3 regions of the Streptomyces sp. NPDC058045 genome follow, and region 1 is predicted to be linked to each of the others. Evidence: riboswitches for the same ligand, from Rfam matches in the RefSeq annotation. Region 1 holds a riboswitch; each other region holds the start of a gene.
The links. Region 1 has a riboswitch for cyclic di-AMP ahead of ACFVST_RS15995 (transglycosylase SLT domain-containing protein). Riboswitches for the same ligand answer to the same signal wherever they lie in the genome.
Positions count from the first base shown of each region.

Region 2: another riboswitch for cyclic di-AMP. It lies ahead of ACFVST_RS08920 (transglycosylase family protein); the one in region 1 lies ahead of ACFVST_RS15995 (transglycosylase SLT domain-containing protein).
Region 3: another riboswitch for cyclic di-AMP. It lies ahead of ACFVST_RS24695 (M23 family metallopeptidase); the one in region 1 lies ahead of ACFVST_RS15995 (transglycosylase SLT domain-containing protein).

Region 1 is NZ_JBHVRR010000022.1:69,556-79,515, reverse strand. It holds gene ACFVST_RS16015 (PucR family transcriptional regulator) at 1-1,198, shown strand, start outside; gene ACFVST_RS16010 (diaminopimelate decarboxylase) at 1,447-2,787, shown strand; gene ACFVST_RS16005 (TetR/AcrR family transcriptional regulator) at 2,809-3,489, opposite strand; gene ACFVST_RS16000 (NAD(P)H-dependent oxidoreductase) at 3,718-4,275, shown strand; cyclic di-AMP (ydaO/yuaA leader) riboswitch at 4,799-4,953, shown strand; gene ACFVST_RS15995 (transglycosylase SLT domain-containing protein) at 4,958-5,788, shown strand; gene ACFVST_RS15990 (helix-turn-helix domain-containing protein) at 5,885-7,414, opposite strand; gene ACFVST_RS15985 (PhlD) at 7,783-8,841, opposite strand; gene ACFVST_RS15980 (helix-turn-helix domain-containing protein) at 9,056-9,910, opposite strand.
Region 2 is NZ_JBHVRR010000010.1:25,928-35,887, forward strand. It holds gene ACFVST_RS08900 (exopolyphosphatase) at 132-1,073, opposite strand; gene ACFVST_RS08905 (DUF501 domain-containing protein) at 1,070-1,612, opposite strand; gene ACFVST_RS08910 (septum formation initiator family protein) at 1,748-2,233, opposite strand; gene eno (phosphopyruvate hydratase) at 2,342-3,628, opposite strand; gene ACFVST_RS08920 (transglycosylase family protein) at 3,950-4,651, opposite strand; cyclic di-AMP (ydaO/yuaA leader) riboswitch at 4,656-4,889, opposite strand; gene ACFVST_RS08925 (transglycosylase family protein) at 5,055-6,107, opposite strand; gene ACFVST_RS08930 (cytochrome P450) at 6,232-7,551, opposite strand; gene ACFVST_RS08935 (MazG family protein) at 7,630-8,712, opposite strand; gene ACFVST_RS08940 (SurA N-terminal domain-containing protein) at 8,878-9,540, opposite strand; gene ACFVST_RS08945 (HNH endonuclease family protein) at 9,857-9,960, opposite strand, start outside.
Region 3 is NZ_JBHVRR010000053.1:14,038-23,997, forward strand. It holds gene ACFVST_RS24675 (MFS transporter) at 1-419, shown strand, start outside; gene ACFVST_RS24680 (FAD-dependent oxidoreductase) at 522-1,550, shown strand; gene trmB (tRNA (guanosine(46)-N7)-methyltransferase TrmB) at 1,773-2,492, shown strand; gene ACFVST_RS24690 (PrsW family intramembrane metalloprotease) at 2,630-4,006, shown strand; gene ACFVST_RS24695 (M23 family metallopeptidase) at 4,099-5,307, opposite strand; cyclic di-AMP (ydaO/yuaA leader) riboswitch at 5,319-5,470, opposite strand; gene ACFVST_RS24700 (PP2C family protein-serine/threonine phosphatase) at 5,722-6,915, opposite strand; tRNA gene ACFVST_RS24705 (tRNA-Met) at 7,076-7,149, opposite strand; gene ACFVST_RS24710 (alginate lyase family protein) at 7,207-8,463, opposite strand; gene ACFVST_RS24715 (ABC transporter substrate-binding protein) at 8,609-9,550, opposite strand; gene ACFVST_RS24720 (ATP-binding protein) at 9,914-9,960, shown strand, end outside.

The sequences.
Region 1 (9,960 bases):
GGAGCGGGCCGCGGAGGTGGCGCTGGGTGATCTGCCGGGGCTGGCCATGGCGCTGGCCGCGCTGGTCGGCGGCGCCCTCACCATCGAGGACCCCGAGTCGAACGTACTGGCCTACTCGCCCACCGCGGACACCGCGGACCCGTTGCGGCGGCTGACGATCCTGGGGCGCCGGGTGCCCGAGTGGCGGGTGGCGGAGCTGGCCGAGAGCGGCTTTCTCGGCACGCTGTGGGCCAGCGGGGACGCGGTGCACCGGCCCGCGGACGGCCGGTTCCCGGAGCGGCTGGCCATCGCGGTGCGCGCCGGTGACGAGATCCTCGGTTCGCTGTGGGCGGCCGCCGACGGGGAGCCGCTGCCGCCGCGCGCCCGGGACGCGCTGCGGGAGGCGGCCGCCACCGCCGTCCCGCATCTGCTGCACCACCGGCTGCGGTCCAGGACCTCCGCCATCCGGCGCCGCCAGGCGGTGCGCGCCCTGCTGGAGGGGCCGGCGGAGGCGTCCGCGCAGGCCGCCGCGCTCGATGTCGAGCCGGGGGCGCCGTGTGTGGTGCTGGCGGTCGCCGCGGCCGAGCCGGCACCGGCGGCGGAGGCCCTGGAGCGCGCCCTGCATCTGGCGTCGCTGCGGGCCGCCGCCCACCACACCCCGGCCTTCGGCCACCGCGACGGGGACCGACTCGACGTCCTGCTGACCGATCCGGCACCCGGTGCCGCGGCCCGCTTCGGCCGCGAGCTGGCGACGGTCCTGCGGGGCGCCGGGGTACGGCCGCTGGTCGCCGTCGGGCCACCGGGCACCGACCTCACCGAGGCGGCCGCGTCCCGCGCGGGCGCCGCCCTGGTGCTGCGGGTCCTGCGGGAACGGGGGACGCCCGAGGTGGCCTCCGCGGAGGAGGTGCGGCCCGCGCTCGACGTACTGCGGGTGCTGGACGCGGTGGGCGGTCTGAGCCCGGCGGCGAGCGGCGCGGTGGGTGAACTCCTCGCGTACGAGGCGGAGTTCGGCACCGATCTGCCGCGTACGGTGGCCGCGCATCTGGTGTTCTTCGGGGACGCCTCGGCGACCGCGCGGCAGCTCGGCATCCATCCGAACACCCTGCGCTACCGGCTGCGCAGGGTGCGGGAGCTGTTCGGCCTGGAGCTGTCCGATCCGGATGTGCGGCTGCTGACGGAGCTGGGTCTGCGCCGCGCCGGGCTGATCCCGCTGCGCTGACCGCGGACCGCGCCCGCCTGGCCGCTCCCGCCTGCTCGCGCCCGTCGCTGTGCGGTCGCACCATGGAACGGGGGTCCGGCTGGTGGCCGTGCACCATGGCCGGCGGGGGAGTGGACCGCCGTTGTGCGGGCGCACAGCCGGTGCGCCCCGACTTCGTCGCCGGGCACGCAGACACCGCGCCGGGCCGCGCCGCACAGTGAGGTGGTCCCCCGCACCCCCACGAAGGCAGGTCACCCCTCATGGCTCTGATGGCTTCGGAATCCGCCGCGCGCCGGGAAGCAGCCGTACGGGCCGCCGTGGAACGGGGGTTGGTGGGCCCGGACGCCTCCGTGCTCGGGCTGCTCGACGTGGACGGGATCCGGGGCGCGGTCCGGGCGCTGCGGGAGGCGTTCGCCGGGACGGACGTCCTGCACACCTTCGCGGTGAAGGCGGCCTCGCTGGTGCCGGTGCTCGCGCTGCTGGACGAGGAGGGGGTGGGCGCCGAGGTGGCGAGCCCGGGGGAGCTGGCGCTGGCCCGGGCGGCCGGGGTGCCCGCGGAACGGATCGTCTTCGACTCCCCGGCGAAGACCCCCGCCGAGCTGCGGGACGCCCTCACCCACGGCATCGCCGTGAACGCGGACAACCCGCAGGAGCTGGCCCGGATCGACGCCCTGGTGGCCGAGCTGGGGACGGGCGGCGCGCGGGTGGGCCTGCGGGTCAATCCGCAGGTCGGCACCGGTTCCATCGGCGCGATGAGCACGGCGACCGCCACCTCCAAGTTCGGCGTGGCACTGCGCGATCCGGGCGCCGAGGAATGGGTGCTGGACGCCTACCGCACCCGCCCCTGGCTGACCCGGCTGCACACCCACACCGGTTCCCAGGGGGTGCCGCTGGAGCTGATGGCGGAGGGTGTGCGGGCCGCGTACGAGCTGGCGGAGAAGGTCAACTCGCAGGCCGGGCGGCAGCAGGTGGACACCCTGGACATCGGCGGCGGTCTGCCGGTCAACTTCGCCTCGGACGAGGCCACTCCGGGCTTCGCCGAGTACGCGGGGATGCTGCGGGCGGCGGTGCCGGGGCTGTTCGACGGGCGGTACACCCTGGTCACCGAGTTCGGCCGGTCGCTGCTGGCGAAGCAGGGGCTGATCGCGGCGCATGTCGAGTACACCAAGACCGCGGGCGGCCGGCGGATCGCCGTGACGCACGCCGGTGCGCAGATCGCCACCCGTACCGTCTTCGTGCCCGAGGCGTGGCCGCTGAGGGTCGGCGCCTTCGACGCGGAGGGGCGGCCGAAGACCACGCCGGAGCTGGTGCAGGACGTGGCGGGGCCGTGCTGCTTCGCGGGTGACCTGGTGGCACGGGGGCGGGAGCTGCCGGAGCTGGCGCCGGGCGATCTCGTCGCGCTCTATGACACCGGCGCCTACTACTTCTCGACCCACTTCCACTACAACAGCCTGCCGCGGCCCGCCGTCTGGGGTTTCGTCCTGGACGAGACGGGAGCGGTGACCTTCGCCGAGGTCAGGCCCGCGCAGACGGTGGCGGAGGTGCTCGGCGAGAGCGGCGCGGCACAGGCGGCGGCGCTGACCGGGCTCGGCGGCGGACGTTCCGGCTGAACTCGGAGGGCGGTGGAGCGGTCAACTCCCCTGTGGAGAACCGGAGTCGGAGGTGTCGCCGGGGACGCCGAGCTGGGTGAGGAGGGTGTGCCAGTGGGCCTCCAGGCGGGACAGGGGGAGGCCGCGCTCATGGATGAGGTGGTGGGCGAGGGCCGGGTCCAGGGCGCCGAGGAGGGTGTGCGCGAGGAGCAGGGTGTCGCCGAGGGCCGCCCCGGCCTCCCGCAGCAGCAGCTCCAGATGGGAGAGGCGGAGCCGGGTCGCGGGCACGGTGAGGCTGCGCAGCGGGTCGGTGCGGGTGGCGAGGACCAGGTCGTTGTGGTCCCGCTCGTGCCGCAGCACCGCGGGGCCGAAGGCATGGAGCCGCTCGGCGGCGGGGGCGCCGGGGCCGACGGGGGGCGGGCCGGTGAGGAAGGCGGTCTGGAGCTGGATCTCGCGGTGGTCGAGGAGGGCGAGCAGCAGGCCGGTGCGGTCGCCGAAGCGGCGGAAGAGGGTGCCCTTGCCGACGCAGGCCGCGGTGGCCACGGCGTCCATGGTGAGCTGGGCGGCGCCGTGTTCCGTGACCAGTCGGGACGCGGCCTCCAGCAGGCGGCTGCGGTTGCGGGCGGCGTCCGCGCGCAACGGGCTCTCGCCGCCGGGCGGGATCACGGGGAGGCCGGACGGTGCGGCGCCGGACCCGGGCGGGGGCGGTGGGAGGCCGGTCATGAACCCAGCGTAACGTCTTTCCGGGATTAAGTGGACCGTGGTCCGGATAGGTGCTACAACTTTAAACGGACCTCGGTCCGGTTGGTAGCCGTCGCCCCGGGGACGGCCCGCCCGTCGTACCGCAGTCCCCTTATCCGCACGCTCCACCGCCCTACCGCCCTACCCACCGATCCGTCCTCGGACGCCCCCGCGCGTATCGATGACGCCCTTGCCTTCAGGAGTCCCCCCATGTCCATACGCATCCTCGCGCTCGTCGGCAGCCTCCGCGCCGGCTCCCACAACCGCCAGTTCGCCGAGACCGCCGTCAAGAACGCGCCCGAGGGCGTCGACATCTCCCTCTACGAGGGCCTGGCCGAACTGCCCTTCTACAACGAGGACATCGACATCGAGGGCAGCGTCCCGGCCGCCGCCGCCAAGCTGCGTGAGGCCGCCGGTCGGGCCGACGCCGTCCTGCTCTTCACCCCCGAGTACAACGGCACCATGCCCGCCGTGCTCAAGAACGCCATCGACTGGCTGTCCCGCCCCTTCGGCGCCGGCGCCCTCAGCGGTCTCCCGGCCGCCGTCGTCGGCACCGCCTTCGGCCAGTACGGCGGGGTGTGGGCGCAGGACGACGCCCGCAAGTCGCTGGGGGTGGCCGGTGCGCATGTGCTGGAGGGCGCCAAGCTGTCCATCCCCGGCTCGGTGACCCGCTTCGCCGAACTCCACCCCGGCGACGACGCCGAGGTGGTGACCGGCCTCACCGAGGTCCTGCGCCACATCACCGAAAAGGCCGAAGCGGCCGCCTGACCGGCCCGGCATCCGGACTCCGTATCCGGCATCCGTAACCGTTGCGCCCCTCCCTGCCCGGGAGGGGCGCAACGGGTTTTTGCTCCCGGTGCGGCCTACATGAACACCCGTACCGGCAGGGCGGCTTCGGGGACGCGGCCCCGTTGCGTGCGATTACATGTGCCATGTCAGGCTATGCGTTGTATGGGCGTTTTAGGGCATTGATGGGGTAAGTGTGCAGTCTGGGTTATCCGGGTAACTTGTGGGCTCATGGCCGTTGTTGGGTGATGCGCGGTGTTGGTCGGGGTCGTGAGATGGGTCACGGGGGAGTGGGCGGTGGTCGAGGGGTGGTGGAATCGGCGGGCCGTCATCTTCCTTTCCCGGATGCAAAGTTGAAGCAAGTGCCCGGAAGTGGAAAAAGCGATCTTTCCTTTTTGGATCATTGCCGCGCATTGTGCTGCGAATTCAGGACTTGTTCGCCCGGATCGGTCTCGCTTACGGTCACGGAACTCCGGACGGAACGCCTAATCCTGCCGCCGACCGGAATCCGTAACCGATCACTTACGGGCAGGAGCGGGGGAACCAGGTAAGTCGCCGTTCTATTGCGGAACGGCTTGGGGTGAAGCCGTGTGCGTCCATACGGCCGGGCATCTCCAGCCCGAACCCGACAGCTCACCTCGCAGGCGCCGGAGAGGAATTCGCCATGCCCGCAAAGGGTAAGCACCGCCGTGCCGGGATCCGTTCGCTGAAGCGCACCCTGGCCGTCGCCGGCACCGGTGGTGCCGCACTCGTCCTGCCGCTGGTCACCGTCGACACGGCATCCGCCACCCCGTCCGCACCGCAGGTCAGCGTCAAGCACACCGCGGCCCACACCGCCGCGGCGAAGTCCGCCGGCACCATCTACGCGGTGGTGCACGGCGATTCGCTTTCGAAGATCGCCCACAAGCACTCGGTACGCGGCGGCTGGCACAAGCTGTACGAGGACAACCGCCGTGCGGTCGGCGGAAATCCGAACCTCATTCACCCCGGACTCAAGCTGACGATCGGTGGGAAGGCCGCCGCGCCCAGCGCCGGAAAGTCCGCCCCGAAGAAGGCCGAAAGCTCCGCGAAGGCCGAGCGTTCCGCCGCCAAGAACCGCGCCAACCGCTCCGAACGGCGCGCCCCGCGCACCGCCACGAAGAGCAAGGTCGTCACCGCTGCCGCGAAGACCTACAGCAACAACCTCGACGGCTGGATCCGGGAATCCCTGGATGTCATGGCGCAGCATGGCATTCCCGGTTCCTACAACGGCATTTACCGCAATATCATCCGCGAGTCCGCCGGTAATCCGATGGCGATCAACAACTGGGACTCCAACGCCGCGAAGGGCACGCCCTCCAAGGGCCTGCTCCAGGTGATCGACCCGACCTTCCAGGCGTACCACGTGCCGGGCACCTCCCTGAACAGCTACGACCCGGTGGCCAACATCGTGGCCGCGTGCAACTACGCCGCCGACCGCTACGGCTCCATCGACAACGTCAACGGCCCCTACTGACAGGCCCGTTGACGGCAGTAACCGGCGTCCCCTCGCCCGACCGGCGCCCCCTTCCCACCGCGGCACACGCGGCGGTGAAGGGGGCGCCGATCGTCGTCAGGGTCCCGGGGGCGCGGTCCGGCCGGTGGCGGGGCGGGCGAGATCGAGGGCCCGGCAGGCCAGCCACAGGTCGTGGCGGGCGCTCGGACTGTGCAGCAGCGAGCGTTCCAGCAGCGCCTCCAGCCGGGTGAGGCGCTTGCGGGCGCCGGGCACGGAGATGCCCAACTCGGCGGCGGTGGACGGCAGATGGGCACTGTGGCGGAGCCAGGAGTGCAGGGTGGCGGCCAGTGCGGCCCCGGCGGGCTCGTCGAGCGGCCGCAGTTCCTCCGCGGCCCAGGCGGCGAACTCGGGGCGGGCCAGCAGATCGTCCAGGACCGGCGCGGGCCCGTCGCCGGCGGTGGCGGGGTGGGGTCTGCCCGGGGTGGCGCGGATCCGGAGGGCGAGGGCCAGCGCCGCCTGGTCGCCGAGCCGCGCCAGGTCCAGCCCGACCAGCTCCTCCACCAGCCGCAGCCGTACCGCCAGTGTGTTGCGGTGGATCTTCAGCTGGCGGACCGCGCGGGAGGAGAACGACAGCCACGAGGAGAGGGTGGCCGCCAACTCCTGCCCGTCGGGGTCCTGGCCACGCCGCGGCACATGGTCGCGCAGCGGGGCCAGCAGCTCGTCCGCCCAGCGCGAGCCGGCCGCCCCGACGAGCAGCGCGGGATCGCCGCCGCTGCCGAACCGGGCCCGCCGCCCGGCCTGTTCACCGGCGACCGCCAGCGCGTGGAAGGCCTGCGCGTAGCCGGTGGCGATGTCGACCAGCGGCACCGGGTGGCTGACCCCGACCACGCAGTCCGCGGCCTCCTCGGTGATCTCCGCGTCCAGTGGTTCCGCGGCCCGGTCGGGCGGCGAGGGGGCGATGACGATCACATGGTGGGAGTAGACGGGGCAGCGCACCACCCAGGCCCGGCCCTGCCACAGCCGCCGGCACACCTCGATCACCGCGTCCCGCCGCGGCTGCGGGCAGCGCACCACGTACAGCGCGGCGTGGTCGGGGAGTTGGGGGCGGAGGGCGCCCGCTATGCGGCGGGCGGCGGAGAGTTGGCCGGTCATCAGGAGGTGCAGGACGGCCTCGCGGTTGCGGGCCTCGGCGAGTTCGACCCGGTGCCGCTGCTCCTGGGCGCGCTCGCTGGTCCAGCACAGTCCCAGCGGCACGGTGAGATCGGCCAGCAGTACGGGAAGCCCCGCCGGTATCGGGGTGCCGATCACCAGGGCGAGCAGCGGGGCGCCGGTGTCCGGGTCGGCGGCCGCGTCCAGCGGCAGCAGGAAGGCGGTGCGGCCGCCACCGCCGAGGGAGACGGAACGCAGTCCGCGGTCGGTGAGCCGGCGGGCGGCGGCCGCGGCCAGTTCCGCCGCCTTCCCGTCCTCGGCCCGGTCGTGCGGGGGATGCCGGGCGAGTTCCCGGCCGTCGGGGGTGAGCAGTGCGGCCCAGCCGCCGGTGCGCCGGACCAGCCAGTCCAGGAGTCCCTTGCTGCCGCCGGAGCGGGCCAGCCGGTTCATCCGGAGCAGGTCCTCGGCACGGCGCCCGCCGTACCCGGCGGCGTCCATGCCACCGCCGTGCCGCGTCCCGCCGCCGTCCACCGCTGCCCCACTCCCGTCCCGGCGCCCCGAGGGTGTTCCTCTCCGGTGAGCGGGTCCGCTATGGCCCAATGGCGCCGGACCTGCGACGATACCGGTTACCTACGGGTTTGTAGGGGTCGAGGTGGCCGTCGTCACTGTGCGCGGTGAAACCGCCCTCGCAGATCACCGTGCGAGATGATCCTCGAACTGGCGAGCGGTCCGCTCTACGATCGGCCTGGGCCGGGGGAGTCAGGGGAGTCCCCCAGGCCAGGCCGGGTGCGGGACAGGGGGCAGCGGTCCGCGGGGGTGGCCACTGGAGGTTCCGCCCCGGCCCATCGACTCCGCGCCGGGCGCCGTCAGTTCCGCCAGGTGCCGCGGAGCGCGGAGACGGCGAAGCCGGGGCTGAAGGCGACGGCCACCCCTGAATCGCCGTCGGCGGGCGGGGTGTTGTGGAAGCGCTCCAGGATGCCGAGGATGCTGGGGCCGCCGCGGTTGCCCTCCTCGGCGAGGAGTTCCCTGGAGTGCCGGGTGTCGGCCGGTGCCAGGCCCAGGCCGGTGGCGACGTCGTCGATGATGACGGGGCTGCCGGGGTGGATGACGGCGAAGTCCGGGGAGGCGCCGGAGAGCCAGTCCCGCAGATGCGGCATGGAGGCGTCGGCGGCCTTCTTCGCGGCCTTGGTGCTGTCGAAGTGCAGCCCGCGCTCGTCGATCCGGCCGCGGTAGCGGTCGGTGGTGTCCGGGAGCAGCAGTTCCAGGGTGGAGTCGGAGCCCACGGGGTGCTCGACGGTGAGGCCGGGCCCGTGCCGTTCGGTGGAGACCACGCAGGCGGCGGCCGAGTCACCGAACAGCGCCTTGTAGATCATGCTCTGCATGGAGTCCTGGCGGTGGTTGTAGACGGCGCTGATCACCTCGGAGACCACCACCAGCACCTTGCTCCCGGGCCGGGCGCAGGCCAGTTCCGCGGCCCGGATCAGTGCCTGTACGCCACCGCCGCAGGCCAGGGTGGTCATGGCGAACCGCCGTACGCCGGGCGGCAGTCCGAGCCGGTTGGTGAGGTGGACGTCCAGGCCGGGCACCGCCCAGGAGGTGGAGTGCGAGGTGATCAGCGCGTCCACGTCGCCGGGTCCGATGCCGGCGGTGTCGAGGGCGAGCAGGGCGGCGTCCTGGCCCATCCGGAGGGCGTCGGCGAAGGCGGACTCGGCGCGTTCGGTGATCCCGGCGTCCCCGGCCACCACCGGGGAGTCCAGCGGATGGCAGAAGTAGCGGGTGTCCACACCGACTCCGGCGACGATGCGCAGGATGGCGCCGAGGCGCGGGTGGTCGGCGTGGTGGGATCTGATGTCGTCGAGGATTTCCTGAGTGCTGACCTTGTGGCGGGGGAGCACACTGGCGGGGCGGGTGATGTGGGCCGGCACGGGCAGACTCCCAAAAGTGATCGAGATAGCAAACCTCTCGATCAAAGTACGGCAATTTGACTGCGTCTTTGCTGAACTCCTGAACATTCGTACGAGAGTGAGGAGTTGTGCCGTGTGTGAGCGGTGCGTGCCGTGCGCATGAGATGTGTGCGCGGTGTGTGCGATGCGGCAGAGAGTACCGGTGGTGCCGGGGCGGGGATGGTCAGGGCGGGGCTCAGGGGCCGCAGAGGGTGCGCGGCGCCCGCAGGTCGTGCCGGCGCCGGTGCGCACCCGCGCGGCCGGGCCGCCAGGCCAGTATCGCCAGCGCCGCACCGGGGGAGTTGACCAGGCCGGCGCTACAGATGTCCACGAAACCATCGCCCAACTCGGGGTGGTGCAGCGGCCGTTGGGCGCCGTCCGGGGACGGCACCGTCACCAGCCCGGTGTCCTTGTACAGTGGCCCGGCCTTGGGGTCGGCCAGCACCAACTGCTCCAGGCGGGCCAGTTCGGGATCGCCGGGCCGCTCCTGCACGGCCCGCCGCAACTGCGGGAAGATCCACGGCGCCCAGGACCGCTCCCAGTCGAGCAGCATCCGGTGGCGGGCCGGGTCGACGGCCATGTAGTGCAGGACGTTCGTCGGGGGGTTGCCCTCGAAGAGCGCCTCGAACTCCCGGTTGAAGGTGATCAGATTCCAGGCGGCGTCGGCGACATAGGCGATCACGCCGCGGATCTCGCGGACCGCGTGCCAGGAGGCGGGGACGACCATTCCGGCGTCCTCGTGCAGCGGCGCCGGGTACTCGCGGCGGGTCAGCCAGTAGAGATGGGTCCACTCCTGCTCGGTCATCCGCAGCAGGACGGCGAGTTCCTTCAGGTACTGCGGTTTGGGGCGTTCCAGGCGGCCGTTGACGAGGCGGCTGTAGGTTCCGCGGGCGCGCTGGGTCAGCTCGTCGATCTGCTCCTGGCTCAGCCCCTGCACGGGGCGGCCGACACCGCTACGCTCCGAGTAGCCGAGGGTCGCGGGGTCGATGGAGGAACGGCAGTCCTCCAGGAGCTTCCTCAGTGCGGCGGTGTCGCCGGTCGAGAGCTGCACCCGTTTCCCCGTTTCCGTCGACGGGGCCGGCCCGGCCCCGGAGATATCTG
Region 2 (9,960 bases), on a different contig from region 1:
CACTCCGGGGCCCGCAGAGCCAGACTTCTCACCCCATTCCTTGTGAAGAAGTTCACGAAGTTTCCCGGCGACACCTCACCGGGGCCCCCGCACGCCCCCTCGGACCCCGCTCACCTGGGCGTGGACACCGCTCAGGCGATCGACCAGGCGAGGCCGTCGAGGATGTCGTGCTCGCTGACGACGACCTCCTCCGCACCCATCCGTTCCATGATCGACAGGAGCACCAGGGCACCGGAGGCGATCACATCGACACGGCCCGGGTGCATCACGGGGATCGCGGCGCGCTCGGCGTGGGTGGAGGCCAGCAGGCGGTGGGTGATCTCCTCGACGCGGGCCCGGGAGAGCCGCGAGTGGTGGATCGCCGCCGAGTCGTAGGCGTCCAGACCGAGCGCGATCCCGGCGAGCGTGGTGACCGAACCGGCCAGGCCGACCAGGGTGCGGGCCTCGCCCAGCGGCACCGTCTCCGCCGCCCGGTCCAGCGCGGCCGCCAGATCGGCGCGGATCGCGTCGACCTCCTCGGGGCGCGGCGGATCGCTGATCTTCCCGCCGTGCACCAGATGCCGTTCCGTCATCCGGACACAGCCCACGTCCACCGAGCGCGCGGCCCGCACCCGGTCGTCGCCGAGGACGAACTCGGTGGAGCCGCCGCCGATGTCGACCACCAGATAGGGGCGTTCCAGGTCGGTGCGGCCGGCGAGTTCGCGGGTGGCGCCGGTGAAGGAGAACTCGGCCTCCTGGTCGCCGCTGATCACCTCCGGCCGCACCCCGAGGATGTCGAGCACCCCGCGGACGAAGACCTCGCGGTTCTCCGCGTCCCGGGAGGCGGAGGTGGCGGCGAAGCGGATCCGCTCGGCGCCGGACTCCTTGATGACGGCGGCGTAGTCGCGGCAGGCGGCGAAGGTGCGGTCCAGGGCCTCGGGGGCGAGGCGGCCGGTGCGGTCGACGCCCTGACCGAGCCGCACGATCTCCATCCGCCGTGCCAGATCGGTGAGTTGGCCGGTCGCCGGGTCGCAGTCGGCGACCAGCAGCCGGATCGAGTTGGTGCCGCAGTCCACGGCCGCCACCCGTGTCATCGGGCGTCCTCCGCCGTCGCATCGTCGGCGGGGCTGACGCAGGGGCCCTTGCGCCACCACTCGGGCAGCAGGGCGATCGCCTCGTCGCCCAGCGGGTTGACGCCGGGACCGGCCGCCAGCGAGTGGGCCACCAGCACATGCAGGCACTTGACCCGGTCGGGCATCCCGCCGGCGCTGGGGAAACCGGTCAGCTCCTCGATCTCGTCGCGGCGCCGCAGATAGTCCTGGTGGGCAGCGCGGTAGGCGGCGGCCAGCTCCGGATCGGTGGCGAGGCGCTCTGTCATCTCCTTCATCACGCCCTCCGCCTCCAGGGTGCCGATGGCGGAGGCGGCCCGCGGGCAGGTCAGGTAGTACAGCGTGGGGAAGGGCGAGCCGTCGGGCAGGCGCGGCGCGGTCTCCACCACGTCGGGCAGGCCGCAGGGGCAGCGGTGCGCGATGGCGCGCAGGCCGCGGGGCGGGCGGCCGAGCTGCTCCCGGAAGGCGGCGACATCCGCCTCGGTCGGCTCGGTGCGCTCGGTGGGCGGCGGCGGGGTGTCCATGGGTGTCGGGCTGTCTTTCGTTGTCGGAGTGCGGGGTGGGTGGGGCTGCGTGCGGATGAGAGGCCGGGGTGAACTGGCCGGTGCGGGGCGGCGGTTGGGCCGCGGCGGGCTCGGGTCCCCGGGGCGGGCGGCCGGTCAGCGGCCCGAGCGGTCCGCCTTGTCCACGCCGTCCCAGACATTGGAGTACCAGGGGCGGTCCGGGTCGCCCCGGTCCGCGCCGGGGAGGCGGGCGCCCTCCGGGCCGACCACGGTGTAGCCGGTCTCCCCCGGCCGTACGTAATGCAGCCGCTTGCGGATCTGCTGCTCCGCGTAGGCGTCGTCCCTCCAGCGTGCCTTCTGGTCGCGGAGTTCGTCGACCCGCTCGCGCTCCTCGTTGCGCTGGCGCCGCAGGTCGCCGATCTCGGCCTGCTGGGAGACGTACTGGCGGATCGGGTAGGCGAGGGCGACGATCAGGGAGCAGAAGACCAGGGCGAGGAGCGCGGCACGGCCGGTGAGGCGGGAGCGGCGCGCCTGACGGCGGGTCTGGGAGCGGTACACCCGGGCCGCGGTCTGCTCGCCGAGCAGCCGCAGCCTGGTCGCGGTCGAGAACCGGTCCCGGGCCTCCCGGTCCTTTCCGGCCATCTGCTCCCGCCTCCCCGATACGCGCGGACGTCCCCGCACACGGTACGGGACCGGGTGCGGGGACGTGGCCTACCTCAAGGTGTCGCCGGCGGGCGGCGGCGGCCCGCGTTACGCCTTGAACCGCGGGAAGGCGGAGCGGCCCGCGTAGACCGCGGCGTCGTCGAGGATCTCCTCGATGCGCAGCAACTGGTTGTACTTGGCGACGCGTTCGGAGCGGGCCGGGGCGCCGGTCTTGATCTGGCCGCAGTTGGTGGCGACCGCGAGGTCCGCGATGGTGACGTCCTCGGTCTCGCCGGAGCGGTGCGACATCATGCACTTGAAGCCGTTGCGCTGGGCCAGCTCCACGGCGTCCAGGGTCTCGGTGAGCGAACCGATCTGGTTGACCTTCACCAGCAGGGCGTTGGCGGAGCCCTCCTCGATACCGCGGGCCAGACGCTCCGGGTTGGTGACGAACAGGTCGTCGCCGACGAGCTGCACCTTGTCACCGAGCTTGTCGGTGACGACCTTCCAGCCCGCCCAGTCGTCCTCGAACAGCGGGTCCTCGATGGACACCAGCGGATACGAGGCCACCAGGTCCTCGTAGTACTCGGTCATCTCGGCGGCGGAGCGCTCCTTGCCCTCGAAGAGGTACTTGCCGTCCTGGTAGAACTCGGAGGCGGCGACATCGAGCGCGAGGGCGATCTGCTGGCCGGGGGCGTAGCCGGCCTCCCTGATCGCCTCCAGGATGAGGTCGAGCGCCTCGCGGTTGGAACCGAGGTTCGGCGCGAAGCCGCCCTCGTCGCCGAGACCGGTGGCGAGGCCCTTGTTCTTCAGGACCTTCTTGAGGGTGTGGTACACCTCGGCGCCCCAGCGCAGCGCCTCGGAGAAGGACTCGGCGCCGATCGGCGCGATCATGAACTCCTGGATGTCGACGTTGGAGTCCGCGTGCGAACCGCCGTTGAGGATGTTCATCATCGGCACCGGCAGCAGGTGCGCGTTGGGGCCGCCGAGGTAGCGGAACAGCGGCAGGTCGCTGGCCTCGGAGGCGGCGTGCGCCACGGCAAGCGAGACGCCGAGGATGGCGTTGGCGCCGAGGGAGCCCTTGTTGTCGGTGGCGTCCAGGTCGAACATCGCCTGGTCGATCAGGCGCTGCTCGGTGGCGTCGTAGCCGACCAGCTCCGGGCCGATCTGCTCGATGACGGCCAGGACGGCCTTCTCGACGCCCTTGCCCTGGTAGCGGTTGGGGTCGCCGTCGCGGAGCTCGACGGCCTCGAAGGCACCGGTGGAGGCACCGGACGGGACGGCGGCACGGCCGGTGCTGCCGTCGTCGAGGCCGACCTCGACCTCGACCGTGGGGTTGCCTCGGGAGTCCAGGATTTCCCGGGCTACGACGACGTCGATGGACGGCACGAGCATCTCCTTCTGGGATGTGACGCTGGAGGTGCGGGGTCGGAGCCGGATCGCCCTCGCCCCGCGGCACGAGCCTAACCGGCCCGCGGCGGTCGGTCCGCCGCCCGCCCGTCCCCTGGGACGAAATCAGGCCCGAATGATCCGGAACCAGGGCAAAGTCCACATGGTTTCCGGCCGCTTCCCGACCGGCGTCCGGCTGGATTCCGGGCGCTCTCCGACTGGTGGCGCAGGGGCGGGGGCGCGCACACGGACGGCCTCGCCCCGGCACGTGCGGGGGGTGTCACGCGCCGGGGCGAGGGCCGGTCATGGAGTGCGCCGCGGGGTGGTTCAGCTCAGGTGGAGCTGCTGGCCCGGGTAGATGAAGTCGGCGTCGTCGATGATGTCGTCGTTCAGCTTGAACAGCTTCTGCCAGCCGCCCTCGACATGGTGCGCCTTGGCGATCTTGCTGAGGGTGTCGCCCTTCTTCACCTTGTACTCGCCGTCGCCCTTCTTGACCTTCTTGCCGGTCGGGGTCTCGACGGTCTTCTTCTGGCTGGGCGCCGCACGGTGCTCGGAGCGGTCCGCGTGCTTCGGCGCCGCCGGGCGGGTCTGCTCCTGCTTCGGGGCCTGCTGCTGCGGCGCCTGCGGCTTGGGCGCCTGCTGCGAACCGCCGCCGTACGGGGTGCTGGACAGGCCGGTACCGCAGTTCGGCCAGGCGCCCTTGCCCTGACCAGCGAGGACCTTCTCACCGACGGCGATCTGCTGCGCCTTGGTGGCCTGGTCGGCACGCGGCGCGTACTGGGTGCCGCCGTACGCGGCCCAGGTGGAGCTGGTGAACTGCAGGCCGCCGTAGAAGCCGTTGCCGGTGTTGATCGACCAGTTGCCGCCGGATTCGCACTGGGCGACCTGGTCCCACTCGGAGGCGGTGGCGGCGGAGGCCGAACCGGCGGCCATCAGCGGCACGGCCACGGCGGCACCGGTGACACCGACGAGCGCGGCGACCCGGGTGGTCTTCGAAGGACGGCGGTGCTTGCCCTTGGAACGCAGCATGAAGTGATCCCCTCACCGACGCCTGCGAGGTGAGCTGTCGGGTTCGGGCCGGTGGGTCTCCCGGGCTCGCTTCCGAGCCACCGGGAGGATTGCCCGGCCGTGCGACCTGGCGCACGGCTTCACCCCCAGCCGGACCTGACCTTCCGTCGGGCGGCTGCGCGTCTCCGCTCAGCCCTCCAACGGCCGGGCCCGGCACTTACCTTGGGTCCCCCGCTCCTGCCTTCGGCGCTTGACGCGACGACTGTTCCCGTTCGGACGCCGGCAGGATTCGGCGGGGCGTCCGAGGGTGCCCGCGGTGGCGAGCGGTCTCGACCGTAAGCAGCCCGGGGCGGGAAATTCAAAGACGATCAGGGCTTCTGAGACTCATCTCTCACCGATCCCAAAACGGGCATCCAGTGGCGAACTACCGCTGCGTTTCGCCCGATTCAAGACGAAGATCAAGGGTCTGGCCAGGCACGATCAGGTCCGGATCGCTCCCCACGATTCCCTCGTTCCGCTCATACAGCGCGGACCATCCGCCCTCGACCCCGTGGTCACCCGCGATGGCCCACAACGTGTCCCCGGGACGCACCTTGTACGTTCCGTCCCCTTCATCCGTTTCACCCGTTCCCTCGCCATGCGCCTGGTCACGGGAGGCGTGGCGGCCGGACGAGTCGCGGGCCCCGCCCTCGTCGGCGGCGCCACCGCGGTGGCGGCCGGAACCGGCCGGGTCGGCGGACGTGGGGCCGCCGGAGGGGTGGGCGGATTCGGCGGGGGCGGATTCGGTGGGCGCGGCCGAAGTGCCGTCCGCGGGGCGAGAGTTGTCGGAAGTGTCGCCTTCGCGGTGGTTCTTGTCTGCGGAACCGGTGGACGGAGTGGAGGAGCCCGCGGGGTCGGCGGCATCGGTGGAGCCGGAGGAGTCCGGCGAGGGGGATGAGTCGGGCAACTGGGACGAGTCCGGCGATCCGGAGGCTTCAGGCTTGTCGCTGGCGGTACCGGAGTCATCGGAGCCGCCGGAACCTCCTGACGTCTCGGGGGAAGCGGACGAACTGGGCGAAGCGGACTCGGCGGTGGCGCCCGGGTCCACCCCCACGCCCCCAGCGATCTTGCCGAGCCCCGGCACCAGCGCACAACTCGGCCACGCCTGCGGCCCCTTGTCGGCCAGCACCTTCTGCGCCACGGCTATCTGCTGAGACCGGCTCGCCAGATCCGCCCGCGGCGCGAAATCAAGACCGCCGTACGACTCCCACACCTTCTGCGAAAGCTGAAGCCCCCCGTAGTAGCCGTTGTGCTCGTTCGCACTCCACGATCCGCCGCTCTCACAGTCGGCGAGGCGATCCCAGGTCGCAGCGGTCGCCGCGTGCGCGCCGGAGGCGCCCAGCAGCGGGATGGCGATGGCGGAGCCGGCCACCCCCGCCGCGACGACGAGAGCAGGGGCCTGGCGGGGGCGGCGGTGCCGACCGTTCCCGGAAAGCATCTGATTGCCTTTCGCGTGACAGAGGTGACAACCAAGGCGACAACTCACCCAGGTCACCAGTGAACGTAGCCGGGTCGAACACCTGTCACAAGTCGATGCATCAGCGATAACGCACACATCACATTCATGACGGCACGTCAGAAACCCTCTGACCAGCGGACGGTGTGAACTCCACCGGCAACGTCCGCAAACCCCGCATGATCAACCCGCCCCGCCACCGCAGATCGGACAAATCCACCGCCAACCGCAGATCGGGAAGGCGCCGCAACAACGTCCCCAACGCCACCCTGCCCTCCAACCGCGCCAACGGCGCCCCCAGGCAGTAGTGGATCCCGTGCCCGTATCCCAGATGCTGATTGTCCACCCGCGCCAGATCCAGCAACTCAGGCCCCTCGAACCGCTCCGGATCCCGATCCGCCGCAGCCAGCACCACCAACACCGGATCACCCGCCGCAATACGCTGCCCACCCAGCACCAACGGCTCCCGCGCGAAACGCCACGTCGCCATCTCCACCGGCCCGTCAAAACGCAGCAGTTCCTCGACCCCCGTCTCCAGCAACGCCTCCCCCGCATCCCCGGAAACCAGCGCCGACTGCAACAACCCCCGCTGCTCCGGATGCGTCAGCAACGCGAACACCCCGTTGCCGATGAGATTCACCGTCGTCTCAAAACCGGCGAACAGCAGAATGAACGCCATCGCCGCCGCCTCGTTCTCGGTGAGATGCTCCCCGTGATCCGAAGCACGGATCAGACCAGAAATCAGATCGTCACCGGGATCCTCCCGCTTCCGGTGAATCAACTCAGCGAGATACCCCCGCATCTTCTTCACCGACCTGGCCACCCCACCCCGCGGACCCTTCCCATGGCGGATCATCATCCCCGCCCAGTCACGGAAGTCATCCTGATCCTCCCGCGGCACCCCCAGCAGATCGCACACCGCATAGATCGGCAGCGGAAAAGCAAACTCATGAATAAGATCCGCCTCCCCCCGCACCGCGAAAGCATCGATCAGACCATCCGTCAACTCCTGTACTCGCGGCGCGAATTCAGCCACCCGCCGAGGAGTGAACGCCTTCGACACCAGCCGACGCAACCGCGTGTGATCCGGCGGATCGATATTCAGCAGATGCGTCATCAACTCGGCTTTCCGCTCCCCCGGAATACCCGTACGACCCCGCGCGTCCGCCGGCTCATCATGATGAGCCGGATTCTTACTCAACCGCCCATCCGCCAACGCCACCCGCGCATCCGCATACCGCGTCACCAACCAGGCCTCCACCCCACTCGGCAACCGCGTCCAGAACACCGGCGCATGCTCCCGCAACCACGAATACGCCGGATACGGATCCGCCGCGAACTCCCACGAAAACAACTCCGGACACCCGGACAACTCCGGAGAGCGGACAGGGGCGGAAGGCGGACCGGTACGGGACTCGTCGTGCATGAAGGGGACGGTACCGGGGGGGACGGGGCCAGGGGGCGGTGGGCCCAGGAGGGGCACTGGGCTCAGGAGGGGATGGGCTCAGGAGGAGCGGTGGGCGGCTTCCGTCGCGCGGATCGCATCACGGTACGCGCGGGCCGCCACACGCAGCGCAGCCTCCGGATCGACCCCCTCCGCCTCCGCCCGCACCGCCGTCGCCAGCAACTCGTACCCCAGACCACTCCCCGCAGGCAGCGGCACCTCAAGCCCCGCCGTCCGCACCCGCGAGGCAAGCTTCGCCGCCAGCGCCAACCCCGGCTGCCCCAACGGCACCCCGTCCGTCACCGACTCCCGCTGCTTCGCCTCCGCCTTGGCACCCAGCCACAACTCCCGGACATCCTCCGGGGTGTGCGCCACCGCGTCCCCGAAAATATGCGGATGGCGATGGATGAGCTTGGCGACGATGCCGCCCGCGACATCATCGATGGAGAAGGCCGCCACCTCGGCCTCCTCCTCGGCCTCGGTCCCGGCCTGGGTGCCATCGGCGTCAGGGCGGTCGGCGGGCAGTCCGTCCTCGGCGATCCGGGCATGGAACACGACTTGCAGCAGGACATCCCCCAACTCCTCCCGCAACTCGGCCCGATCCCCCTCCTCGATCGCCTCCACCAGCTCATACGCCTCCTCGATGGCGTACTTCGCCAACCCCTCATGCGTCTGCCGCGAGGACCAAGGGCACTCCATCCGGATCTGATCCATGACCTGCACCAGATCCAGCAACCGCGCCCCCGGCAGATCGTACGAAGCGGGCAGAAGTTCCAGATCCGGCATGTCCACCCGCCCCGATCCCGCCAGCCGAGCCAAGCCGTCCGTCAACTCCGGCTCGCCCTCCCCCACAGCGACCACCACCACCGTCGCCCCACCGGCACACGCATCCACCAACTCCCGCGCGCCGAGCCGGACCTCCTCCACCGGCACACCCGCCTCCCGCAGATACGGAAGCTGCGGATGCGCCGGATCGGAACACACCACCCGATCCGCGTCGTGCAACAACCGCCACGCCTGCCACGACAGCAACCCCGGCGCCACCCGATGACTGGTGGTGAGCAGCACGATCCGCCCCGCCTCGGAAGACGGCGGAACCGGGGAAGCAGGGACCGGAGAGGAAGAGGAAGCGCTCGAACTCATCACCCCTCGAACGTAACCCACCCACGCCCCACGCCGGACCGTGCCAGAAACCCGAAGGTCACGAGGGGAGGGGCGGGGGAGCGGTAGGGGCGGGGCCAGGGGCGCCCGAGGGTCAGTAGCCGCTACCGCTTACGGCGCCCGTACCGGTCAGGCCGCCTACACCGCTCACGCCTGCTTCCGCGGTGCGGCCGACACATCCCTCAGCCACGGAGTACGAGCCTCCGCCCGAGTGCTCTTCGTGTCGTCCCAGGCGCCGTACCGCGGATTGAGGTCGATACGCAGCGACTTGGACGCCTCCGACAACCGCTTCCAGAACGCGGCCTGCCCCGCCGCCCCGCTCCCATCCACCCCGAGACGGTCATACAGCTTCCGCGCCTCAGCCTCCGTACGCAGACTCTCGTCCAGCCGCTCCGGCGCCACCCCGTACCGCTGCAACCACGTCGCCTCCAGCGCCTTCGGGCCACCCGCCCCCTGCTCCATGGAAGTACGCAACGCCTGCACATCCCGGGAACTGACCTTCACCCCGGCATCCGAGGCCGCCTTGTGCAGCACCCGATCCCGCACCATGGACTGCAAGGTGTCCCGCGTCAGACTCCCGGACCTCGCCACGACCTGCTGGTACTGCGAGTCGTCCTGGACCGCAGAACGCTGCGCGGCCCGCACCTCCCCGACCCTGCCCTGCAACTGCGCCACGGAGATCCGCTCACCACCCACCACGGCCGCGGCGCCAGGGTGCGTATCGCTGCCGCAGGCGGTCAGCAGCGGAGCCGCGGCCAGCATGGCAGCGGAGGAAACGACGAGCGCGGTACGGCGACGACGGCGGTGCAAGAGAGCCTCCCGGCGGCGAGATTGTGCTTCGGTGCACAAAGTCCAGCGGTGATCGATGGTAGGCAGTCGGAGTGGCTCAGGCCACTGATTCGACAGCACTGCTTCGACCAACGAGCTGGTTCCTCTGGGGGGGGGACCCCCTCCCCCTCCCCTCCCCCCCCCAGTGGTTCCACTCCCCCGCGGCCGCCCCCACCCGTGCGCGCCCGCCTGTACGCGCCTGCCCGTGCGCCGACTCCTACGGCCACACCTGCCAGCGCTCACTCACCCTCCGGGCAGCCGTTCGTCCTGGTTGCCTTCCCTTGGGTGCTCCGTGCCGTCAGCGGGCGTGGAAGCGTTCCGGGGCTTGGGTCGGGTTGCCGCCGGTGGGGAGTTTCTGGTCGGGGCAGGTGGTCAGGACTTTGCGCATGGCGTCGCGTTCGG
Region 3 (9,960 bases), on a different contig from region 1:
TGCGTTCCGCCGAGGGCTGGCTGGAGCGCTCCCGCGAGGGCGACCCGGACCCGTCCTGGTTGGGCTTCTACTCGTACGACCGGTTCGCCGCGGACGCCGCCGAGTGCTACCGGGATCTGAAGGCGCCACGGCAGGTGCGGCGCTTCACCGAGCAGGCCCTGTCCAGGCCCACCGAGGAGTACGTCCGCTCGCACGGGCTGCGGCTGGTGGTGTCCGCCGTCGCCGAGCTGGAGTCGGGGAATCTGGACGCGGCCTGCGAGCAGGGGGTGCGGGCGGTGGAGGTCGCGGGCCGTATCTCCTCGGCGCGCACCACCGAGTACGTCCGGGACCTGCTGCACCGGCTGGAGCCGTACGGTGACGAGCCGCGCGTGGTGGAGCTGCTGGAACGTGCCCGGCCGCTGCTGATGACCCCGGCCTGAGCCTCGCGCCCGCCCGACCGGTTCCGTGCACCGGGTCGACGGCCCGGGTTTGTCCGCACTGTCAGAGGCACGGTGCAGTATCGGGGCCGGGAGGTGGTGGCGATGCGGGACGTACTGGTGGTGGGTGGTGGGCTGCTGGGTCCGGCGGTGGCCGGTGCGCTGCGCCGGGCCGCGCCCGGTGCCGAGGTCACCGTGCTCACCGGGGAGCCCGCGCCCGGGGGCGGGCCGCGGACGGGCCTGGTGCACAGCGGGGTCGGTGAGCGGCCGGGCACGCTCGGTGCGCGGTGCGCGGTGCGGGGTGCCGTCGAGTTGCGTGCGTTCTGCGCCGAGCACGGTCTGCCCTTCGCGGCCACCGGTGAGCTGGTCGTCGCCGGTGAACGGGCCGAACTGCCCCGGCTGCACGCCCTGGCACAGCGCGCCCGCAGCCTCGGACTGCCCGTGGCCGAGCTGGGCCGGTCCCAACTCACCACGTACGAGCCGGAGATCAGAGGTCGTGCCGCGCTGCGGGTGGCCTCGGCCGGGCTCTGCGATCTCGCCGCGGTGGCCCGCCGCCTCACCGCGGACTGCGGCGCCGAGGTGCGTCACGGGGAGCGGGTGGTGCGGGTGGAGCGCCCGGCCGGGCGGGGCGTCGCGGTCCGTACCGCCGAGGGTGCCGTGCACCGGGCGCGGGTCCTGATCGACTGCACGGACATGGTGGCGCGGCCCGCTGCCCCGCCGCTCCCCCGGCCCGCCCGTACCGCATATGTGGTGGCCGGGGTCCGCGGCCCGGTCTCCCCGCTGCCCGCCCCGGGGTCCCTGTACCCCGCGGTCTATGTGCTGCCCGCGCTCGACGGGGCCGAGGGCGATGGGGTGCCCGCGTACTCGGCGGAGGCGCGGGCGGCGGTGGCGCGGCTGCTGCCTTCCGCCGCCGCGGCCGGGGGTGTGCCGGGGGACGGGGGTCTTGGCGGGGACGTGCGTATCGAGGAAGGGCCGCGCACCGTCCTTCTGCTGGGCGGCAGTTCACCGTCCGCGGCGCTGCCCCTCTGCCGGGAGCTGGCCGACCGCGCGCTACGGCTCCTCGCCCGCCACCGGCCCCGCGGCACCCCACCCGTCCCCGCGGCCGGCACGGGCGAGCGGCCGCCTCCGCCGTAGACCACGGGACGCCTCCCTCGCGCGGGGTCCGGCCCGTCCTCCGCCCCCGTCGGCGGGTGCGCGCCGGATCGTAGAATCGGGGGCACTGTGGCCTACGAAGAAACGCCCGAAGCTGGCGCCGACCAGACCCGCGGCCCGGCTCCCGCCGAAGCACCCGAGTCCCCCGAGCCTCCCGCGTCCGCCGTGCCCGCCCGGGAGGGCGGAGGTCCCGTGCAGGGGCGGATGTTCGCGCCCGGGGAGGGGCCGGCGGCCGATCCTGCCGGGTCGCGGTACGAGCGGCGGATCCGGAGCTTCCAGCCGCGTCGCAGCCGGGTCACGCTCGGTCAGGAGCAGGCGCTGCGCCGGTTGTGGCCCGCCTGGGGCCTGGACGTCGACGGCAGCAGGGTGCTGGATCCGGCGGAGCTGTTCGGCGGGCTGCCCGTGGTCCTGGAGATCGGCTTCGGTATGGGCGAGGCGACCGCGCAGATGGCGGCCGCCGACCCGGGCACCGGCATCCTCGCCGTGGATGTGCACACCCCGGGCCAGGGCAATCTGCTGGCCCTCGCCGAGGCGAACGGGCTGGACAACATCCGGGTGGCGAACGGCGACGCGGTGATCCTGCTCCAGGAGATGCTGCCGCCGGACTCGCTGCACGGCCTGCGGGTCTACTTCCCCGACCCGTGGCCCAAGAAGCGGCACCACAAACGGCGGCTGATCCAGCCGGAGTTCCTCACGCTGGCCGCGGCCCGGCTGCGGCCCGGCGCCCTGCTGCACTGCGCCACCGACTGGGAGCCGTACGCCGAGCAGATGCTGGAGGTGCTCTCGGCGCACCCCTCGTTCGTGAACACGGCGGCGGACGGAGGGTTCGCGCCGCGTCCCGGTTTCCGGCCGCTGACCCGTTTCGAAGGGCAGGGCCTCGACAAGGGGCACCCGGTGCACGATCTGCTGTTCCGGCGCCGCTGACGGTTCGGGGGGCCGGGCTCCGGAGGTTCGGTCGGCGTCGCGCCGTGCGGCCCGCGCCGGTTACCGTCGAGCACGTGTCCGCACGACCCCCGCTCCCGCCGCCCCAGGGCCACCGGCCGTCCCCCGGAACGCGGGCCGTGCCACCGGGGACGCGGACGGTACCGGGAGGGTGTCCGCACTGGTGGCAGCGGCGGGCGATACGGGCCTCGGCGCTGAGCGTGCTGCTCGCCCTGTCGGGGCTGGTGATCCTGGCCCTGGTCCGGGAGCAGACCGGCACCGAGGGCTTCCTGGTGGGGCTCGGTCTCTCGGTGCTGCCGGTGCCGCTGCTGATCGCCTCGTTCCGCTGGCTGGACCGGGTCGATCCGGGGCCGTGGCGGATCCTGCTCTTCGCGTTCTCCTGGGGGGCCTGCGCGGCGGCGCTGATCGCGATCGTCGCCAACAGCTTCGCCACCCACTGGATCGCCACCGCCACCGCGGACCCCTCACGCGCCGGCACCTGGGGGACGACGGTGATAGCGCCGGTGGTGGAGGAGTCCGCCAAGGCGACCGCGGTCCTGCTGGTGTTCCTCTTCCGCAGACGCCACTTCGCGGGCGTCGTCGACGGCGCGGTGATCGCCGGACTCTCCGCCTCCGGCTTCGCCTTCACCGAGAACGTCCTCTACCTCGGTACGGCCTTCGGCAGCGACCGGCTGACCGGGGACAGCGGACTGTCCTCGCTGACCGCGGCCACGTTCTTCGTGCGGATCGTCATGTCGCCGTTCGCGCACCCCCTGTTCACCGTGCTCACCGGCATCGGCTTCGGCCTGGCCGCCGCCTCCGCCCGCTCCCTCCCCCGCCGGCTGCTGCCACCCGCCGCGGGACTGCTGCTGGCGATGGGCCTGCACGCCGCCTGGAACAGCTCACCCAAGCTGGGCGACTACGGTTTCGTCGCGGTGTACGCGGCGCTGATGGTGCCGGTGTTCGCCGTGGTGACCTGGCTGGTGGTGTGGACCCGGCAGCGGGAACTGCGCACCGTCCGCACCGAACTCCCCGCCTACACACGGGCCGGCTGGCTCGGTCCGCAGGAGCCGTGGGCGCTGGGTTCGATGCGGGCCCGGCGGCTGGCGCGGGACCGGGCGCGGCACACCCCGGGCGGCGGCCGCCCCGCCGCACGCACGGTGTCCGAGTACGAGGCGTACGCCACCTCGCTGGCCTTTCTGCGGCACCGCACCCGGCGGGCCGGGCGTCCGGGGCCCGACTACGCGGCGCGGGAGCGGGCGCTGCTGCACGAGTTGTGGTCGCGGCGGGCGGTGGCCGGGCCGGCCCTGGAGTACGCGGCGCGGGCGGCGGCCCCGGTGCCCGTCCCACCGTGGGGCCCCTGGCCCGCCTGGGACCCCCGCACCGCACCCCACCCCCACCTCAACCCGTACGCACACCCGTCTCCGCTCCCGTATCAGCACCCGTATCCCAATCCGTACGCGCAGCCGCCCGCCCCGCAGCGGTACCCGGGCGGTGCGGGAACGGGCGGTGCCTGAACGGGCTTTGCGCGGGCGGGTGTTGGGGGCGGGCGCAGGCCGGCGGCCCTGGCGTCGGGGGGGTGTCGCCAGGGCCGCCGGGGTGTGGGGTGTCAGGGGTTGATGCCCTTGTTCTGGAGCCAGCCCAGCGGGTCGATGGCTCCGGCGCCGCCGGGGTGGACCTCCAGGTGGAGGTGGGGGCCGGTGACGTTGCCGGTGGCGCCGACGCGGCCGATGGTGTCGCCGGTGGTGACCTTCTGCCCGGCGCTGACGTTCAGCGAGGACTGGTGGCAGTACCACAGCTCGGTGCCGTCATCGAGTTCGAGGACGGTGCGGTAGCCGTAGGCGCCGGCCCAGCCGGCCTCCTTGACGGTGGCGGTGTGGATGGCCTTGAGGGGGGTGCCGGTGGGGGCGGCGAAGTCGAGGCCGGTGTGGTGCCCGGAGGACCACATGGCGCCGGGGTCCCCGAAGTGCGAGGTGAGGGTGTAGGAGACGGCGGGGAGGCTGAAGCTCTTGGCGAGCTTGGCGAGGCGCTCCCGCTCCCGCTTCTTCGCGGCCTCCTCGGCGGCCTTCTTCTTCGCCGCCTCCTTCTTGGCCTTGATGTCGTCCGCGGCCTTCTTCTGCTGGCTGGCGGCCTCTTCGGCGGCCTTCTGCGCGGCGGCGTCCTGGGCGGCGGCAGCGGCGGCGGACGAGGCGTGGTCCTGCTGTTGCTCGGCCTGCTGGAGGATGCGGCTGCGCAGTGCCTCACCGGCGTCGGTGGTGCCGTCCTCGGTGTCGGTGGTGGTGAGCCCGGCGCCGGTGAGCGGTGCGGCCTGGGTGGTCGTCTCGTCGCCGGAGTCGTCGGAGATCAGGGAGCCGACGCCGGGCAGTGACTTGGCGTCGGGCAGGGAGTCGGTGACGGTCGACAGGTCCGGTACGGAGACGCTCACCGGGGGCTTGCCCTGCGCGGAGGCTATGCCGCCGGCGCCGACCGCGGCGATCACGCCGACGCCGAGGACGGTGGAGGAACGGGCCAGGCCGCCGCGCTGCTTGGCGACACGGTGCCGGCCGCGGACCGGGCGGACGGTGTCCTCGGTGGGGTTCCACTCCTGATAGTCGTCCTCGGCCTCGGGCTGCTCGGGGCCCGGGTAGGCGTCGAAGTAGGCGGTGCCGTGGCCTTCCGCCTCCCACTGGTCCTGGTAGGCGCCCTGGTGCTGGTAGGCGCCGCGGGGGGCGGGGACGGTGAAGGCGCGGGTGCTGCCGTAGGGGTCGAACCCGTCGGGGAAGGCGCCGTGGGGGTGGGGCGCGTAACGGGGCTCGGGGGCAGGGCGGTTGGACGCCACGGGGGCGTGCTCCTTTCCTTCCTTCTCGCCTACCGGGTTAGCTGACGGGTTCGGAGCAGGAAGGTCTCCTACCGGCTTCCTTCACACAGGCAGGGAAGGAGGCCGGATTCACCCCAAGTTGGTGGTTCCCCGGTTCCCTTGCGGGATTCGGCGCGTGCGCACGGAGCCGACGCTGGTGACGGCTGGGACGACCGCGCTGCGTTATCGAACGTTAATAGACGAGGGGGTTCGATTCCAAGCCGTTCCGGCTGATCGTTGACGGCGGGGCAGCGGACTTTTCGGGGCACCTGCGGGCGGATGCGGCCGAGTTGAACCGCGTTCCGCGAAGTGCGCGCTTCTGACGGGTGCTCAGTTCCGGTGCGCAGCGGCGTCGCACGGTCACCCCTGGTAACGCGGGCCTCGCCTGCGGCTCTTTCACCGCGGCCGGATGCCCTCCGGGCCGGTCCACGGGGTGATGGGGCGGCGTACCGCGAGTAGCGCCAGGTCGTCGGTGGACCCGTCGCCGGTGTAGCGGCGGACGTCTTCGACGAGGGTGGTGAGCATGGCGCCGGGGGTGCGGAAGACGCGGCCGGTGAGAAAGGTCACGGGATCGTAGAAGGTTCCGTGACGGTCGCGGGCCTCGGTGAGGCCGTCGGTGAAGAGGAGGAGGGTGGCGCCGGGCGGGAAGTCGGTCTCGGTGGACCGGTCGGGCCGGCCGCCGAGGTCGCCGAAGCCCAGCGGGAGCGCGGCCTCCGCGGGCGGCAGTTCGCGGAGTCTGCCGTCGACGGCGAGGAGCAGCGGGTCGGGGTGGCCGCGGTTGAGGAGCCGCAGCCGGGATTCGCCGTGCGGGATCTCGACGAGGACGGCGGTGGCGAAGCTCTCCAGGGCGGCGTCCCGGCCGGGGCCGGTGGCGGGTTCGTCGCCGTAGCGCAGGACGGCGTCCCGGCTGAGGGCCCGGTCGAGTCGGCGGGCGACGGCCTCCAGGGTGTTCTCCCATTCCGCGGCCTCCCGGAAGGCGCCGATGACGACGGCGACGGCGCCGACCGCGTCCATGCCCTTGCCGCGTACGTCGCCGAGGACGATGCGGATGCCGTGCGGCGTGTCCTGCACGGCGTAGAAGTCGCCGCCGATGAAGGCCTCCGCCTGGGCGGCCTCGTAGCGGGCGGCGATGTCGAGGCCGGCGAGGCGGGCCGGCGGTGCGGGCAGTACGGCGCGCTGTGCGGCTTCCGCGACCTGCCGTGAGGAGGCGAGCAGGGCGTCGCTGCGGCGTACTTCGCGGTTGATGAGGACGGCGAGCAGGCTGACGACGAGGAAGGTGGCGATCCCGCTGACGCCGCGGGTCTGGGCGATGTCGCCGACGTCGAGGCGGCGGACGATCATGATGGCGAGGGAGGCGAGTCCGATGAGCACGGTGCCGCGGAGCCGGTAGAAGGTGGCGGCGACGAGGGGCGGCGCCACCAGGACCGGCACCACGCTGTAGCGGACCGGCACCACGGCGACGACCAGGGCCGACACGGCGATCAGCAGCACCGGCAGGGCGCGGACGAAGTTCTGTTCGGTGAGGAGGCGGCTGGCCGTGTGGGGCACCGGGCCGGGCTGCCCGTTCTCGTCTGATATTGGCTGGCCCACCTGCGTCTCCCGCCGCCTCGCGCCCGCTGCGGCGCCCCGTACAGGTTCTCCCGCCGCGGCCGACCCGGCGACCCGTGCGGTCCGACCGGTCTACGGGGTCCGGCCGGGAACGCACCGAGGGGCCGGAACCATTTTCTGGTTCCGGCCCCTCGGCCTTCAGTAGCGGGGACAGGATTTGAACCTGCGACCTCTGGGTTATGAGCCCAGCGAGCTACCGAGCTGCTCCACCCCGCGTCGATGAGTTGAAGTGTACGCCATTCGCGGGGTGCCGCGCACATCGCGCCCGGCAGGTCACTTCCCGGGGCTGTCGTCGTGGGTGAGGGTCTCCCAGGCGACGAACAGGTCGTCGGTGCCGGCGGGCCGGGTCCTCCGGTTCAGTTTGTCGGTCTGCGGCAGCGACAGATGGAGCCGGTTCTCCAGGTGGTTGGCGTCGACCTCCAGGTCGGGGCCGAGGGTGCGTTCCACCTTGCCGCCGCAGAGCCAGCCGGGGGCGCGGGCGCCGAGCTGGTAGCGGGAGTGGAATTCCAGGGCGGCCTTCAGCCGGTCCTTCACCCCGGAGTACAGGTCGACGCCCTGGTGCCAGGCGGTCTCCGCGATATGCCCGGTGGCGGCGAGCGAGTAGCCGACGTGCATGAAGTTGCGGCAGGTCTCCTGCCCGAGGCCGTCGGCGTAGACGTTCTGCCCGAACCAGTAGGTGTCGATCTGCCGCGGGGTGCGGGAGCTGCTGCCGGGCACCGTCCTGGGGCTCTTCCCGTCGGAGGAGAGGTAGAAGTACGCGGGGACGCGGGACTTGAAGCGGGCGAGGGAGGTGTCGAAGGTGCGGTGGTCGTCGAGGAAGACGGCGATGGCGATGGCGGCGTCCGTCATGGCGAGGTCCCAATTGCCGTTGTAGTCGGGGACCTTCTTGTCGACCTCGGGCAGGTACGCGGTGCGCAGCATGGTCTCGAAGCGGTGCACCCGGGGCTCGGGCCAGCCGGCGCCGGTGTGGCGGACGATCTCCGCGGCGCGGGCCCAGGTGGAGCCGGCCCACGCGGTCTGGAGTCCGGCGTTGCCGTCGGTGTGCCGTTTCACCTCGGCGGACCAGGCGTCCATGATCTGCTCGGCTTTGGCGGCGTGCTGCCGGTCGCGGGTGATGTACCAGAGGAGGGCCTGGGTGTAGGCGGCGACGGCGTCCTGGCGTTCCTCCACGCAGCCGTGTCCGGGGCGGGTGTCGGGTGGGCACTGCACGGTTGCGAAGGGGGTGGCCCGGTAGGCGAGGGAGCCGTACTTGCTGTCGCGCATGGCGAGGTAGGAGGAGAGCCAGGGCTGCTTGCCGGCGTTGACGCGGTCGCGTGCGGTGTCGAGTTGGGCTTTGCTGACGACGACTCCGGGGTGGTGGAAGTCGCCGTTCCCGACGGGCTTGGCGTGGGCGGTGGTGCTCGCGCCGGGCAGGGTGCCACAGGAGGCGAGCAGCGAGACCAGCAGCGGCACCAGCAGCAGCACCAGCGGTGCACCAGGGCCTCGGGCCTGCCCGAGACGCACCCGTGGGTGCTGCCGTGCCGTCGTCATCTCCACCTCCGGGTAGGGGTGGCGGACCGGTGCGGCCCGCCGATGCCCTCTGGCAGCGTGCCGCGGGATCGGCGGGTGCGCAGGGCGGGTTGCGCCGTGCGGGCCACGCCGCAACCCGGGCGGCGGAGGAGGAGGTGGTCGCGGGTCAGTCGAGGCCGGCGGAGGCCAGCCACTTCTTGGCGGCGTCCATGGGGTCCTGATGGTCGTTCTGTACCTGGGTGTTGAGCTTCAGCAGGGTCGCGGTGTCGAGCTTCGCGGACACCGCGTCCAGGACGCCGGCGGCCTTCTTCGGCAGGTCCGCCTTGCGTACCAGCGGGACCACGTTCTCGAATCCGAAGAGGTTCTCCGGGTCCTTCAGGGCGAGGAACTTGTTCTTGGCGATGCCGGGGTCGGTGGTGAAGACGTCACCGGCCTGGATGTTGCCGCTCTTGAGGGCGGCGGTGGTGAGGGGGCCGCCCGCGTCGAGTGCCTTGAACGACTTGAACTCCACGCCGTAGACGGACTTCAGGCCCTTGAGGCCCTGGTGCCGGGGCTGGAACTCGGGTGAGCCGCCGATGACCAGGCCGGGTGCGGCCGCCTTCAGGTCGGCGATGGTGGACTTCTCCGTCAGGTGGTACTTCTTCGCTGTCTCGGCGTTGACGGTGACGGCGTCCCGGTCCTGTGCGGGGGAGGGCTGGAGGAGGGTCAGCTTCTTGTCGAGCTTCGCCTTGACGGCGGTCTGGGTCTCGTCGACGGTCTTGGGCGCGGCCTTGCTGTCGAGGTAGGCGAGGAGGGCGCCGTTGTACTCGGGCAGCACGGTCAGGGTGCCGTTCTTGATGAGGCCGTAGGTGGTTTCGCGGCTGCCGATGTTCGGCTTGTAACTCACCTTGATGCCCTGGGACTTGAGGGCTTCGCCGTAGATGTCGGCGAGCAGGATGGACTCCGCGAAGTTGTTGGATCCGACGACGACGGTGCCGCTGTCCGCCTTGTCGTTCTTCAGCGGGTCGTCCCCGGCGGAGTCACCGGAGGAGCCGCAGCCCACCAGTGCGGCGGCCAGTACGGCCACGCCTGCGAGGGTGCGCGTACGGGTGTGTGCGGTTGCGTTCACGGTGTCCCATCCGGGTCTGGGCGTCGGGTGGGGCGCGCCGGTCGCGGTGCGCTCCTCGGACCGATCAGATCACCGCGTTCGGCGCCCACACTCGTCCCGGTGCCCCTTCTTGACCAAGATGTGATTGTTGACCCCCCGGGGCTGCTGTCAATTCCTGGCGGACTCGTGCGCATCAGCTTCCGTTGTGGCTACGCTCGGAGCCCGCTCAGCACGATCGACCCTTCTGACGGGCCGTGGCGGAACCGGCCGGCCCGACCACCGGCCCGGCGCCGCACGGCCACCGCCCAGTCCCCCGAGGAGGCCTTGGTGCCTGCGCACCGGACAGACGCGCCGGGACAACCCCCCGGCACCATCAGGCCGTTGGTGCGCCGCCGTGTGTCCGGCCTCCTCGACCGAGTCCCCTTCCGGCG